2 regions of the Nonomuraea sp. NPDC049725 genome follow, and region 2 is predicted to be linked to the other one. Evidence: riboswitches for the same ligand, from Rfam matches in the RefSeq annotation. Region 2 holds a riboswitch; the other holds the start of a gene.
What was found. Region 2 has a riboswitch for S-adenosylmethionine ahead of AB0J53_RS11660 (aminotransferase class V-fold PLP-dependent enzyme). Riboswitches for the same ligand answer to the same signal wherever they lie in the genome.
Positions count from the first base shown of each region.

Region 1: linked by a shared signal. The riboswitch ahead of thrC (threonine synthase) and the one ahead of AB0J53_RS11660 (aminotransferase class V-fold PLP-dependent enzyme) in region 2 are both predicted to bind S-adenosylmethionine.

Region 1 covers NZ_JBFANJ010000018.1:28,217-31,417, reverse strand. Annotated here, with positions in the region: gene thrC (threonine synthase) at 1-1,174, opposite strand, end outside; SAM riboswitch class I at 1,188-1,328, opposite strand; gene AB0J53_RS35920 (RNA polymerase sigma factor) at 1,414-1,968, opposite strand; gene AB0J53_RS35915 (trehalose-6-phosphate synthase) at 2,035-3,201, shown strand, end outside.
Region 2 covers NZ_JBFANJ010000004.1:104,137-107,337, forward strand. Annotated here, with positions in the region: gene AB0J53_RS11655 (DoxX family protein) at 1-127, shown strand, start outside; gene AB0J53_RS11660 (aminotransferase class V-fold PLP-dependent enzyme) at 131-1,420, opposite strand; SAM riboswitch class IV at 1,464-1,579, opposite strand; gene AB0J53_RS11665 (TerC family protein) at 1,686-2,414, shown strand; gene AB0J53_RS11670 (cytochrome P450) at 2,414-3,201, shown strand, end outside.

The sequences.
Region 1 (3,201 bases), on a different contig from region 2:
CGTCGGTGACCGCGTCGAGCGTCTTGAGCCCGTCACCGGTGTTGAGCACCACGGTTTCGGCCTCGGGGTCGAGCTGGCCGGTCTCGACGAGCTTCTTCAGCACCCCGACGGTCACACCGCCGGCCGTCTCGGCGAAGATGCCCTCGGTCGAGGCCAGCAGTTTGATCGCGGCGACGATCTCGGCGTCCGTGACGTCCTCCACCGCCCCGCCGGTGCGGCGCGCGATGTCGAGCACGTAGGGGCCGTCGGCGGGGTTGCCGATGGCCAGCGACTTGGCGATGGTGTCGGGCTTGACCGGCTGGACGACGTCGTGGCCGGCCTTGTAGGCGGCCGAGACCGGCGAGCAGCCGAGCGCCTGCGCCCCGAACACCTTGTACGGGCTGTCCTCGACCAGGCCGAGCTGGATGAGCTCCTTGAAGCCCTTGTCGATCTTGGTGAGCTGGGAGCCGGAGGCGATCGGGATGACGATCTGCTCGGGCAGCTTCCAGCCGAGCTGCTCGGCGATCTCGTAGGCGAGCGTCTTGGAGCCCTCGGCGTAGTAGGGCCGCAGGTTGACGTTGACGAATCCCCACTTGTCGCCCAGCGGGTCGCCGATGAGCTCCGAGCAGAACCGGTTGACCTCGTCGTAGGTGCCGTCGATGCCGATCAGCTTGCCGCCGAACACCCGGGCCATGGCGATCTTCGCCTGCTCCAGGTCGGCGGGGATGAAGACGCAGGCCTCCAGGCCGGCCCTGGCGGCGGCGGCCGTCACCGCGCCGGCCAGGTTGCCGGTGGAGGAGCACGACAGCGTGTGGAAGCCGAAGTTGCGGGCCGCCTCGACGGCGATGGCCACCACCCGGTCCTTGAAGGAGTGGGTGGGGTTGCCCGAGTCGTCCTTGACGTACAGGGACTTGATGCCCAGCGCCCGGCCCAGGTTGCCCGCCTTGACGAGCTTGGTCCAGCCGGGGTTCATGTTGGGCTTGGACGCGACGTCGACCGGCACCGGCAGCAGCGAGCGGTAGCGCCAGATGTTGGCCGGGCCCGACTCGATGTCGGCGCGGGTCACGTTCCCGAAGGAGTAGGCCGCCTCGAGCGGCCCGAAACACTCCAGGCAGGCGAAGCTGGGGCCCAGGGGGTAGCGGGTGCCGCACTCGCGGCAGGAGAGAGCGACGGCGGGACCGAAGTCGAGCGACATGAAGCGAGGCCTTCCCTCATCTTCGTCCGCGGCCACCCTGACCACGGACCGGAATTGGCACCCTGTCCCGGTCGGCCTCGCAGGTCGCGAGTCACAAGCCGGGAGGGTTGCCGGGGCTTCGCAGGGCCGGTCCCTCCACCCCTCTGGATGAGCAATATTCAGTTGGAGTTGCTGACTCGGACTCTACCCAATCCGAGCCGTGAACTGACCAGTCGTCTCACTCCGCGAGACAACCGGTCTCACCGATAGTCCTCGCCGAGCGCCGCCTGCACGTATTTGCGGGCCTGGTGGATGCGCGACTTGGCCGTGCCGAGCGGGATGTTGAGCTGCTCGGCCACCTCGCTGTAGTCGAGCTGGACGATGTCGCGCAGCACCAGGGCCTGCGCGAGGTCGGGCTTGTCGGCCTCCAGCGCCTCCATCGCGTCGAGCAGGTCGAGCCGCGACCCGGCGATCACGCTGACCCGCCGCACGTCGGGCTTCTGCATGGGCAGCTCGTCGGAGCTCTGCTCCGCCGCCCTGCGCTTCAGCGACCGGTAGGTGGTCCGCGCGCAGTTGGCGGTCACGATGTGCAGCCACGTGCTGAACCTGGCGCGCCCCTCGAACCGCCCGATGTTGCGGGCGACGGCCAGCAGGGTGTCCTGGGCCGCCTCCTCCGCGTCCTGGTGGTAGGGCAGGATGCGGGCGCAGTGCCGCAGCACGTCCGGCTCGATCCGGCGCAGGAGCTCGCCGAGTGCGCGATGATCTCCTACGGCGGCCGAGCGGGCGAGTTCTTCGGTTGCCTCATCTAGCGCCATAGCTGGGATCCTAAGGTCGGGAGACACCTCCGTGACATCTCCTCGTCGTAACTCCTGGGAGCGTCGATGAACAGCGTCCTGCTCGCCTCCAACAGAGGCCCGGTCTCGTTCACCGTCTCCGACGACGGCGAGCTGACGATGAGACGCGGCGGCGGCGGCCTGGTGTCCGGCTTGTCCGGAGTCGCCCGGGACGCGGGCGTGCTGTGGGTATGCGCGGCGCTGTCCGACGGCGACCGCAGCGCGGTGCGGCAGGCCCCCGGCGGCCGGCTCGACCAGGCGGGCTACGACACCGGGGCGCTGCGGATGCTCGACATCGCGCCGGCCACCTTCCACCGCGCCTACAACTCGATCGCCAACTCGACGCTCTGGTTCGTCAACCATCTGCTCTACGACATCCCCAACGCGCCGGTGTTCGGCACCAGGTTCCAGCGCGACTGGGAGTCCTACCGCGACTACAACGGCGCGTTCGCGCTGGCGCTGGCCGAGGAGGCGGGCCACGGGGCGCGGGTGATGGTGCAGGACTACCACCTGACGCTGACCCCGGCGATGCTCCGGGCCGAGCGGCCCGACCTGCGCATCGCCCACTTCAGCCACACGCCGTGGGCGCCGCCCGAATACTTCTCGCTGCTGCCCGACGAGGTGGCCCGCGAGGTCCTGGAGGGCATCCTGGGCGCCGATCACGCCGGGTTCCTCACCGGGCGGTGGGCGGAGGCGTTCATGGACTGCTGCGCGGCCCTGCTCGGCGCCGAGGTCGACGGCGCGGCCCGTACGGTCACGCACGAGGGGCGCGTCACCCGGATCGGCGTCCACGGGCTGGGCGTCGACGGCAAGGCGCTGTGGGCGCGGGCCGGGGAGCCCGACGTCGAGTCGCACATGGCCGCGCTGCGCGAGCAGGTCGGCGACCGCAAGCTGATCGTCCGCATCGACCGCACGGAGCTGTCGAAGAACATCGTGCGCGGCCTGCTCGCCTACCGCGAGTTCCTGGACGCGCATCCGGAGTGGCACGGCCGGGTGGTGCACCTGGCGTTCGCCTACCCGAGCCGCCACGACCTGCCCGAATACCGCGAGTACACCGCCTCGGTGCAGCGCTGCGCGCAGGAGATCGAGGACGCCTACGCCACCGAGGACTGGGACCCGCTGATCCTCAACGTCAACGACGACTACCCGCGCTCCCTGGCCGCCTACAGGATGGCCGACGTGCTGCTGGTCAACCCGATCCGCGACGGCATGAAC
Region 2 (3,201 bases):
CGCCGAGCCCGCCGAGCGTCCGCACCCGGCCGAGCACCGGCCGGGCGGGCTGAGCGAGGAGGACATGCGCGACGTGGACGCGGTGGTGAACGACCAGCCGACGCGCCCGAAGCCGCCGAACCGCTGAGACCTAGCGGCTGACCAGGTCACGCAGCGCGCCGACCAGCCGGTCGACGTGCTCCTGGGTGGTGCCGATGCCGATGGAGGCGCGCACCGCCGAGGCCGTGTCGTCCTCGCAGCCGCCGTCGGCGGTGCCGAGCAGGTGCCGGACGAACGGGTGGGCGCAGAACTTCCCGTCCCGCACGCCGATGCCGTACTCGCTCGACAGCGCCTCGGCGACCTCGCGCGCGCTGTAGCCGTCGACGGTGAACGACACGATGCCCACGCGCGGGTGCTCCGGCCCCCACAGCGACAGCTCCCGTACGCCCTCGATGCCGGCGAGGCCGGCGCGCAGCCGGGCGATCAGCCGCTCCTCCTCGCGCAGCAGCGGCGTCCAGCCGGTGGCGGTGAGGGCGTCGCAGGCGGCGGCCAGCGCGATCGCGCCGAGCACGTTCGGGGTCCCGGCCTCGTGCCGGGGCTCGGCGTCGTCGTGCCACTCGGTGCTCTCCCCGACCGAGCGCACCGCGCCGCCGCCCTTCAGGTACGGCGTGCCCGCCGACAGCCAGTCGCGCCGGCCGACCAGCACCCCGGCGCCGAACGGCGCGTACAGCTTGTGGCCGGAGAAGGCCACGTAGTCGAGGTCGAGCGCGGTCAGGTTGACCGGCCGGTGCGGCACGAGCTGGGCGGCGTCGACGAGGATGCGGGCGCCGTGCCGGTGCGCGATGTGGGCCAGCGCGGCGATGGGCCACAGCTCGCCGGTGACGTTGGAGGCGGCGGTGACGACGAGCAGCTTGGGCCCGTCGATCGCGGCCAGCGCGTCGTCGGCGGCGCGCACGGCCTCGCCGGGGAAGGCGGGCGGGGCCAGCCGCACGGCGTCCGGCCAGGGCAGCAGCGAGGCGTGGTGCTCGGTGTCGAAGACGACCACGGTGGTGCCCTCCGGCAGGCAGCCGGCCAGCAGGTTCGTGGCGTCGGTGGTGTTGCGGGTGAAGATGACGGCGTCGTCGGTGCGGGCGCCGACGAAGGCCCGTACGGTGTGGCGGGCCTGCTCGTAGCGGGCGGTGGTGAGCTGGGAGGCGTAGCCCGCGCCGCGGTGGACGCTGGAGTAGGCCGGGAGCGCGGCGGCGACGGCGGCGCTGACCGGCTCCAGACAGGGGGCGCTGGCCGCGTAGTCGAGGTTGGCGTAGCCGACGAGCTTGCCGCCCTTGACCGGCACTTCCAGGTCGGCGCCGACGACGGCGGGGATGGCGCGGGCCTGCTGGACGGGGGCCGGCTTCTCGGCGGCGGTGGGGCGGGCGGCGTTGAAGATCGTCAGGGTGGACACGGCGAACCTCCTCGGGGTCATCGGACCCCTGGAGCAGCCAGTGAGCCCGCGCTTGCCCGCCACACCTCGTGACGGACCAGGTCTTCACCCGGGGCACCCCGCCGCGGACGCGAGGGTTGCCGGCCAGCGAGCCGGGGCTTGGCGCTGGCACTCATGACCTACGTCGGCACTATAACCGACACCCACCCGTAAAACGCAACCGCGAACTTATCGGCCCGTTGACTCGTTGCTTCCTCGGACATCCCCCGATAGCAGGAGGTAATCGATGTTGGACTGGGTGGCAGATCCCCAGATCTGGATAGGGTTCTTCACCCTTGTGGCCCTGGAGATCGTGCTGGGCATCGACAACATCATCTTCATTTCCATCCTGGCAGGGAAGCTGCCGCCGGAGCAGCGGGACAGGGCGCGGGTGCTCGGCCTGGCGGCGGCTCTGATCAGCCGGCTGCTCCTGCTGCTGGCCCTGTCGTGGGTGGTGCGGCTCACGGAGCCGCTGTTCGAGGTGCTGGGGCAGGAGATATCGGGACGGGACCTGATCCTGCTGCTGGGCGGGCTGTTCCTGCTCGCCAAGAGCGTCACCGAGATCGGCCACACGATGGACGTGGGCGAGAAGGACGGCAAGAAGGCCGTCGCGGCGTCGTTCGCCTCGGTGATCGTGCAGATCATGGTGCTGGACGTGGTGTTCTCGCTCGACTCGGTGATCACCGCGGTCGGCATGGTGGACGAGCTCGGCGTGATGATCGCGGCGGTGGTCGTGGCGGTGCTGGTGATGCTGTTCGCCTCCGGGCCGATCAGCCGGTTCGTCGACACGCATCCGAGCATCAAGATGCTGGCGCTGGCGTTCCTGGTGCTGATCGGCGTGGTGCTCATCGCCGAGGGGCTGGACCAGCACATCCCGAAGGGCTACATCTACTTCGCGATGGCGTTCTCGGTCATCGTGGAGCTGCTCAACATCCGGGTGAGGAGCAGGCGGGCGAAAGCTTCTAGTATTGAATAGTGCGCTTTGACCCGTGGAATCCGGATTTCGTCGCTCACCCGTACGGCGTCTACGCCGACCTGAGGCGCGAGGCGCCGGTGAGCTTCTTCGAGCCGACCGGCCAGTGGCTGGTCGCCCGGCACGCCGACGTGAACGCCCTGCTCAGGGATCGCCGCCTGGGCAGGTCGTACCTGCACGTGGCGACGCACGAGGAGTTCGGCAAGGAGCCCGAGCCGGAGTTCCAGGAGCCGTTCTGGCGGGTGATCCGCGCCGGCATGCTCGACGTGGAGCCGCCGGTGCACACCCGGCTGCGCCGCCTGGTCTCCAAGGCGTTCACGCCCCGCATGGTCGAGTCGCTGCGCCCCCGGGTGCGGGCGATCGCCGAGGGCCTGGTCGACGCGTACGTGGAGCGGGGCGGCGGTGACCTGATCGCCGAGGTCGCCGAGCCGCTGCCGGTGACGGTGATCGCCGAGATGCTCGGCATCCCCGACGCCGACCGCCACCTGCTGCGCCCCTGGTCGGCCGACATCTGCGGGATGTACGAGCTGAACCCGTCGGAGCAGGCGCAGCACACCGCGGTCAGGGCGGCGTCGGAGTTCGCGGCGTATCTGAAGGAGCTGGCCCGCGGGCGCAAGGAGCGGCCCGGCGACGACCTGATCAGCGCGCTCGCGGCGATCGACGAGCTGACCGAGGACGAGCTGGTCGGCACCTGCGTGCTGCTGCTCAACGCCGGTCACGAGGCCACGGTGAACGTGACGGGCAACGGCTGGTGGTCGCTGTTCCGCAACCCGGGCGAGCTGGCGCGGCT